Regions from separate parts of the Thioalkalivibrio sp. AKL8 genome, predicted to be linked through region 1. Evidence: predicted binding sites of a transcription regulator. Region 1 holds the regulator's gene; the other holds the start of a gene.

The links. Region 1 encodes sigma-54, which starts transcription at its own class of promoters, with help from an activator protein. Its sites were predicted from a motif close to TGGCANGNTNCNTGCTT; they were not measured.
Region 2: a site for sigma-54 is predicted at 2,026-2,042, ahead of flgB (flagellar basal body rod protein FlgB). Genes of this name have one in related genera too.

The regions. Positions count from the first base shown of each region.
Region 1 covers NZ_AQYF01000007.1:81,292-85,470, forward strand. Annotated here, with positions in the region: gene lptC (LPS export ABC transporter periplasmic protein LptC) at 1-208, shown strand, start outside; gene lptA (lipopolysaccharide transport periplasmic protein LptA) at 189-731, shown strand; gene lptB (LPS export ABC transporter ATP-binding protein) at 728-1,498, shown strand; gene G335_RS0106090 (RNA polymerase factor sigma-54) at 1,587-3,071, shown strand; gene hpf (ribosome hibernation-promoting factor, HPF/YfiA family) at 3,088-3,426, shown strand; gene G335_RS0106100 (PTS sugar transporter subunit IIA) at 3,430-3,897, shown strand; gene hprK (HPr(Ser) kinase/phosphatase) at 3,946-4,179, shown strand, end outside.
Region 2 covers NZ_AQYF01000009.1:116,769-120,947, forward strand. Annotated here, with positions in the region: gene G335_RS0109895 (chemotaxis protein CheV) at 1-886, shown strand, start outside; gene G335_RS0109900 (protein-glutamate O-methyltransferase CheR) at 1,091-1,906, shown strand; gene flgB (flagellar basal body rod protein FlgB) at 2,123-2,530, shown strand; gene flgC (flagellar basal body rod protein FlgC) at 2,858-3,277, shown strand; gene G335_RS0109915 (flagellar hook assembly protein FlgD) at 3,288-3,962, shown strand; gene flgE (flagellar hook protein FlgE) at 4,006-4,179, shown strand, end outside.

The DNA.
Region 1 (4,179 bases):
CGATTCGCGGGATGTTCGCGTCGCCACCGACACCATGGTCGCCACTTCGGATGCCCTTTCCACCCTGAACCAGCCGGGCCTGTTCCAGCGCGGCACCGGTCTGCGCGTGGACTCGCGAGGGGATACCATAGAGTTGTTCCATGACGTGTACTCGCTCTACAGCGAGACGAGCGAGGAGGATCCCGCGCATGACCCCGAATCCCCATAGCCTTCGCCACCGTCCGGGCCAACCGGGTGCCCGCCTGGCGGCGCTCCTGCTGCTAGCCCTGCTGGCCACGCCCGCGCTCGCCCAGCAGGGCTCGGCGGGCCCGGCACTGCCGGTGGAGATCACTGCCGACCGCGCGGAGATGGACGAACGCCAGGGGCTGGGGACCTACACCGGCGACGTGATCGTAATCCGCGGCGACATGACCCTGGAGGCCGACAAGGTCTACGTGCGCACCCGCGATCGCCGCCCCTACGAAATGGAGGCCCACGGCGAGCCGGCACGCCTGGAATCACCCGATCCGGAAACCGGAGAGATGCGCATTGCCACCGCCCTGCGCATCGACTACCTGCTGAACGAGGACCGCATGATCCTCACCGACCAGGCCCATGTGATCACCACCAGCGAGGAGGCGCGCGGCAAGCGCATCACCTACGACCTGACGACCGACGTGATCGAGGCCGAACGCGGCGAAGGCGACAGCGAGCGCGTGCGCATCACCATCCAGCCGCGCGACGACGAATGAACGCCACCGCCCCCAGCCCATCCGCCACACCGGCACAAACCAACGACCGCCTGATCGGACGCGAGCTGACCAAGCGCTACGGCCAGCGCACGGTGCTGGACCAGGTGGACGTCGACCTCGCGCCCGGCGAGGTGGTCGGCCTGCTGGGCCCGAACGGGGCCGGCAAAACCACCTGCTTCTACAGCCTGGTCGGGCTGATCCGTCCCAATGCCGGGCGCATCACCCTGGGCGAGCGCGACATCACCCGCGCCCCCATCCACGTACGCGCGCGCGCCGGCCTCGGCTACCTGCCGCAGGAGGCCTCGATCTTTCGCCGCCTGAGCGTGTGGGACAACCTGCAGGCCGTGCTCGAGCTGCGCCCCGGGCTGGATCGCCACGAGCGCCGCCGCATTGGCGACGCCCTGATCGAGGAGTTTCAGCTCGAGACCGTGCGCCACAGCCCGGGCATCGCGCTGTCCGGTGGGGAGCGTCGCCGGGCCGAGATCGCCCGCGCCCTCGCCGGGGATCCGCAGTTCATCTGCCTGGACGAGCCCTTCGCCGGGGTGGATCCGATCTCGGTGGGCGACATCCAGGACGTGATTCGGCATCTCGCCCAGCGCGGCATCGGCGTACTGATCTCCGATCACAACGTGCGCGAGACCCTCGGCATCTGCCACAGGGCCTATATTCTGAGCGAGGGACGCCTGCTGGCCGCCGGTACACCGGACGAGCTGCTGGCCGATCCCCAGGTGCGCCGGGTCTATCTCGGCGAGAACTTCCGCCTGTGAAAGCGCCCCACATGCGGCCCGGTCGGTGCACAAACCACAAGGCAGGCTTTAAGATTCCACCAATGCCCACCCTCGCTCCGAATACGCGATGCTGAAACCCGGCCTGAATCTGCAGCTGGGTCAGACGCTGACCATGACCCCGCAACTGCAGCAGGCGATCCGCCTGTTGCAGCTGTCCACGCTCGAGCTCCAGGTGGAGATCCAGCAGGCGCTGGAGAGCAACCCCATGCTCGAACAGGTCGAGGACGAAGAGGCCGAGGCCGACACCGAGCGCCTGAACCAGGACGGCGAGCTGGTGGAAGGCGATCGCATGGAGGCCACCACCACCAGCGATGACGTGATCCCCGAGGAACTGACCACCGACAGCCGCTGGGACGACATCTACGAACCGGCCCCGACACCCAACAAGGGCGTGGATGACCGCGACCCGCTGGAAAACACCAGCGACGACGACGGCGAGGGCCTGCAGGATCACCTGCTGTGGCAGCTGCATCTGAGCCATCTGACACCGCGCGACCAGCGCATCGGGGCGGCCCTGATTGACGCCATCAGCCCCGACGGCTATCTCGAGGGTGACCTGGAAACCCTGGCCGAGACCATCAGCCGAGGCGAGGATGAAACCGTCGGCGTCGACGAGGTCGAGGCAGTGCTCCACTGGATTCAGCAGTGCGACCCGCTGGGGGTCGGCGCGCGCAACCTGCGGGAGTGCCTGGAGATCCAGCTACGCGAACTGGCCCCGGACGCCCCGGCCCGCGAGGCCGCACGGGCGATCCTGGAACACGGCATGGACAGCCTGGGCAAGCGCGACTACAAGGCCCTGCAGCGCCAGTCCGGCGTACGCGACCCGGACGAACTGGCCCGCGCACTGGATCTGATCCGCACCCTGAACCCGCGCCCCGGCGCACAGATCAGCTCCGCCACCTCGGAATACGTGGTCCCGGATGTCTACGTGCGCCACACCACCGAGGGCTGGCGCGTGGATCTAAACCCGGAGATCGCACCGCGCATCCGCATCAACGACCTCTACGCCGGCATGGTGCGCCAGGTCTCGGATGCCCGCGACAGCGCCTTTATGCGCGATCAGCTGCAGGAGGCACGCTGGTTCCTGAAGAGCCTGCACAGCCGCAACGACACCCTGCTGCGGGTCGCCGAGGCGATCGTCCACCGCCAGCAGGGCTTTCTCGAGCATGGCGACGTCGCGATGCAGCCATTGATCCTGCGCGACATTGCCGAGACCCTGGAGATGCACGAATCGACCATCTCGCGGGTTACCACGCAGAAATACATGCACACCCCGCGCGGGGTCTTCGAGTTCAAGTATTTCTTCTCCAGCCATGTCGGCACGAACGATGGCGGCGAGTGTTCCGCCACCGCCATCCGTGCCATGATTCGCGAATTGATTGGCGACGAACCCCCGAACAAGCCGCTCAGCGATGCCCGGCTCGCCCAGGTCCTGTCGGACCGGGGCATCAACGTAGCGCGCCGCACCGTGGCCAAGTACCGCGAGGCGATGCACATCCCTTCATCCAGCGAACGCCGGCAGATGGCCTCGATGCCCACCGGCAGCAAGTAACCAAGGAGTCCTGACCATGCAGATCAACCTGACCGGCCACCACGTGGACATCACCGACGCCCTGCGCGACTACGTCAACGAGAAATTCGCGAAGCTGGAGCGCCACTTCGACAAGGTCATCGACGTCCACGTCGTGCTGACCCACGAGAAGACCCGGAATCAGCACAACCAGGCCGAAGCGAATCTCCAGGTCAGCGGCAATCACATCCACGCCGAGGCCTCTCACGAGGACATGTATGCCGCAATCGACGCGCTGATCGACAAAGTCGACCGTCAGCTGATCAAGCACAAGGAAAAGGTCAAGGACCACCACCGCGCCGAAGGTGCCCAGCGCAACCGCGAGCAGGCCTCCTGATCCATGACGATTGCCGAGTTGATCACCTCCGAGCGCATTGGCCTGCAACCCGAGTGCTCCAGCCAGAAACGGGCCCTGGAGGCCCTGGCGGACCTCCTCGCCGGCGGAGGTGACGGCACGGGACCAGGAAGCAATGCGATCTTCGAGGCCCTGTCCGCACGCGAAAAACTCGGATCCACCGGTCTCGGCCATGGGGTTGCGATTCCCCATGGCCGCCTGGCCGATCTCGAGGCGCCGCGCGTGGCCGTGCTGCGCCTGGAAAAGGGCGTCGACTTCGACGCCATGGATCACGAGCCGGTCGATATCCTGATCGCACTGCTGGTCCCGGAGGCCGCCACCGGCGACCACCTCGACCTGCTGGCCCAACTCGCCCGCGGCCTGTCGCAGCCAGACACCATCGGAGCGCTGCGCCGGGCCGGGGATGCGACGGCCCTGGAACAGGAACTCGTGCGCCGCTTCAGCGAGGACTAAGCCCGTGGAACCCGCCTCCAGCCGCGATTCCGGCGCGCAGCGTCTGCCATGAACGAGGCGCTGGGAGAAGGCGGGATCGCCCGCGACATCAACGTGGAGAGCCTGATCCAGGCCATGGGAAACCGCCTGGATCTTCGCTTCGTGCACGGCGAACATGCAGCACCCGACCGCAAGCTGGTCGGCGACGACGGGGACGACCTGCCGCTGGCCGGCCATCTCAACCTGATCCGGCCCAACCGCATCCAGATCATCGGCGACTTCGAGGCCCGCTACATCTCCAGC
Region 2 (4,179 bases), on a different contig from region 1:
CCGCATGGAGCTGCTGCTGTTCCATCTGGGCGGGTCGCAGACCTTCGGGATCAATGTCTTCAAGGTCCGCGAGGTGATTCCGTCGCCACCGCTGCGTCAGATTCCCGGCTCCATGAGCGTGGTGCGCGGGGTGGCGTCGCTGCGTGGCGGTACCGTGCCGATCATTGACCTGGCGCGAGCGATGGGCCTGCGTGGCGCCGTCGGGGCGGTCGACAACGGGGAGCAGAAAGTGGTGGTCACCGAGTTCAATCGTTCGGTGCAGGGCTTCTGGGTGTCGGCGGTGGATCGCATCGTCAACGTGAACTGGCAGGATGTGAAATCGCCCCCGCGCGGAACCGGGCGCGAATCCTTCCTCGTGGCCGTCACGGAGATCGACAACAAGCTGGTCGAGATCATCGACGTCGAACGGGTGCTCTCCATCGTCAATCCGCTGCCCAGCGAGGTCTCGCCATCCATCCGCGAGAACGCCAGAGAGGCCAGCGGGCGCAAGGTCGTGATCGTCGATGACTCGGTGGTGGCGCGCAAGCAGATCGAGGGGGCGATCAAGGGCCTCGGTTTCGAATACGACGTCTTCAAGGATGGCCAGGAGGCACTGGATTTCCTTGAACAGAAGGCCGCGGAAGGGCCGGTGGGTGACCAGATCGAGATGGTGATCTCGGATATCGAGATGCCACGCATGGACGGCTACACCCTGACCGCGCGCATCCGGGACAACACCGCGCTGAAGGACCTGAAGGTGCTGCTGCACTCCTCGCTGAGCGGTGAGTTCAATACCGACATGGTCAAGCGCGCGGGCGCGGATGCCTTTCTCTCCAAGTTCAATCCCGATGAGCTGGCCAATGCCGTACTGGATCAGACCGGGCGCGAGAGTCAGCAGGCCGAATGACCGGTCGGGCGGAACCGCGTTGCCGCCCGGCAAGCCCGGAGCGGCGACGGGTGGCCGGAAGTCGGTGTGTATGGTGCCATGCGCGCGACGCCGTATACTCGATCCGATCTTCGGGATCACCCCGGTTTTCCGGCCAAGCGGCCCCGGTCAAGGATTCGTCATCAGGATGCCTAATCACGATGGACAGCGCTCAGGGATGACTCGGTGATCGATTCCCGCGACTACGAGGAGTTCTCCCGCTTCCTGCAGGACTGCTGCGGCTTGGTGTTGGGTGACAGCCGCCAGTACCTGGTTTCCAGTCGTCTGTCGCGGCTGCTCGACGAGTTCGACTTCAAGAGCGTCCCGGAACTGCTGCATGCGATGCGGCAGGCCCCGAATCCGCGCCTGCGCACCCGCGTGATCGATGCGATGACGACCAACGAGACGTCCTGGTTCCGCGATGGCTTTCCGTTCGAGATCCTGCGCCACGTGCTGCTGCCGGAACTGGCCGCGAAGGGAGGCAGCATCAAGGTCTGGTCCGCGGGCTGCTCCAGTGGGCAGGAGGCCTATACGATCTCGATGGTGGTCTCGGAATGGGAGGAGTCGCGGCCGGCCCGGAAGGTACCGGTCTCCATTCTGGGCACGGACCTGTCAGAGAAGATCCTGGACGATGCGCGGCGGGCCGTGTACGACGGCCTGAGCATCGTGCGCGGGCTCAGCGAGAGCCGGCGCGCGCGCTTCTTCGAGACCGTCGCGGATGGCCACAAGGTGATCCCGGATGTGCAGCGGCGCTGTCGCTTTCAGAAGCTCAACCTGATCGACAGCTATGCGGCGCTGGGCAAGTTCGACCTGGTGTTCTGCCGCAACGTGCTGATCTATTTCTCGGGCGACACCAAGCGACAGGTTCTTGACGCTATCGCCCGGCAGATGAATCCGGGCGGGTATCTGTTTCTTGGCGCTTCCGAGACCGCAGGGCCCTATACCCAGGCTTTCGAGACCGTACGAACCGAGTACGGCTCGGTACTTCGTCTGAAGTCCTGACGTAATCCAGCCCCGGGGCTGATTCCCGGGAACGCCCGTGCAATGCGGGCGGCGAGTCGTTCCATCCCTTCCCCTGGCTGCCCGCTGTGCCTGCGCCCCTGCGGCACGCCGCTCGAGAATGGCATAACGATTGCTTCAGTCCCCCTGCGAAGGGTCGCAATCGGTGCGCCCCGTTCTCCAAGCGAGGGTCCGCCACGGGCGGACAGGACGGAAGCGATGAGTCTCTCTCTCGACAAGGCGATGGGTATTTCTCCGCAGGCGGTGAATGTGCGGGCGCAGCGCATGGAGCTGCTGGCCTCCAACATCGCCAACGCGGATACCCCGAACTACAAGGCGCGGGATATCGATTTTCGTGCGGTGCTCGAATCCGCGGCCGGCGGCGGCAATAGCTTGCCCATGGCGCGCAGCCAGGCGGCGCATCTCGACCCCAACGCCGGCGCGATGAACGGGCAGGTCGAGGCGCTTTACCGCGTCCCCTCGCAGGCGTCGCTGGATGGCAACACGGTGGACCCGCAGATGGAGCGGGCCGCCTTTGCCGAGAACGCCGTTCAATACCAGAGCAGCCTGGAATTCCTCAATCGCCGGGTCTCCGGCATCCGCGAAGCCCTGCGGGGCGATCGTTAAGGAAACACTGATTAATGTACACACTCGCGTTGGTACCCCAGGTTTTCCGAGCCAAGGCGCGGTGCGCAGCCGGTAGTGGTTCTACCGGCAAGTGCCGCAACGCAGGATCGGGGGACCTGGGGTTCCAACCCCCGCAAGTCATAGAAAGTAGGGGGTCGGCCGCCCGTTGTTATCAAAAACGGGCGCGGGAACGGCGTTGCGGTTCCTTTGTGCAGAATGACTGCACGGCAGTCACCGCGCCTTATTCGCACGCAAAAGCGACTCGAGCGCGAGCGTGTACATCAATCAGTGTTTCCTTAACGCGGACCTGATCGGGAGATCGATGTCGTGAGCAACCTTTTCAGCCTGTTCAATACCTCCGCCTCGGCGCTGTCGGCGCAGTCGGTGCGCCTGAACACCGTGGCCTCGAACCTGGCCAACGCGAACACCGCCGCGACCAACCCCGACGAGGCCTATCGAGCCAAGCAGGTGCTGTTCCAGAGCGTGATGGACCAGGCCAACCCGAACGGTTCGTCGACCTCCGTGCGGGTGGCCGGCGTGACCGAGTCGCAGGCGGCGCCGCATGCGCATTACGAACCCCATCACCCGCAGGCCAACGAGGAGGGCTACATCTTCCGTCCGGCCATCAGCGTGGTGGAGGAGATGGCCAACATGATGTCCGCCTCGCGCAATTACGAAGCCAACGTGGAGGTGATGGAGACCTCGCGTCAGCTGCTCCAGCGCACATTGCAGATCGGTCAAGGCTAGGGAGCCATCGATGACACAGATATCCCCCGAATTGCTGGATCGCCTGGGCCTCTCGCGCCCCGAGCAGAAACAGGACAAGGACATGGACCGCCTGGGCCAGTCCGACTTCCTCAAGCTGATGACGACCCAGCTGGAGAATCAGGACCCGATGGAGCCGATGGACAACGGCGACTTCCTGGGCCAGATGGCGCAGTTCTCGACCGTGACCGGCATCGAGGAACTGTCCAAGTCGTTCCAACAGCTGGCGCAGTCGCTGGGGCAGAACCAGACGCTGCAGGCGGCATCCCTGGTAGGCAAGGACGTGCTGGTTCCCGTCGAATTCGGCGAGCTGGGTCCGGACGGCATGGTCAAGGGTGCGGTGGACCTGGATCGCTCCACGGAGGAGCTGCAGATCGACGTGTACAGCCCGAACGGCGAGCGCATCCGCCGCATGAACCTGGGGGCCGCCGGCAGCGGCCTGCAGGAGTTCAGCTGGAACGGCATGCGCGACGACGGGACCTTCGCACCCCCGGGCGTCTACGAGTTCAAGGCCACGGCCCGCTCCGGGACCCAGTCCGAGGCCGTGGATACCTTCCTGGATGCCCGCGTGGAGAGCGTCGCGGTGGGCAATGATTCCGGGCTGGCACTGACCGTGCAAGGCCTGGGCGAGATCAGCTTTTCGGATGTACGGCGGATTGGCGGCTAACGGCCGGCGCGCGTCGAACGAACCCTAACGGAGGAAACACCCCATGCCCTTCAATATCGGATTGAGCGGACTGAACGCGGCCCAGGCCGACCTGCAGACCACCGGCAATAACGTCTCGAACTCGGGGACCACCGGTTTCAAGCGCTCGCGGGCGGAATTCGGTGACGTGTTTGCCCAGAGCTTCGGTGGCATCAGTCAGACGGCGATCGGCTCCGGC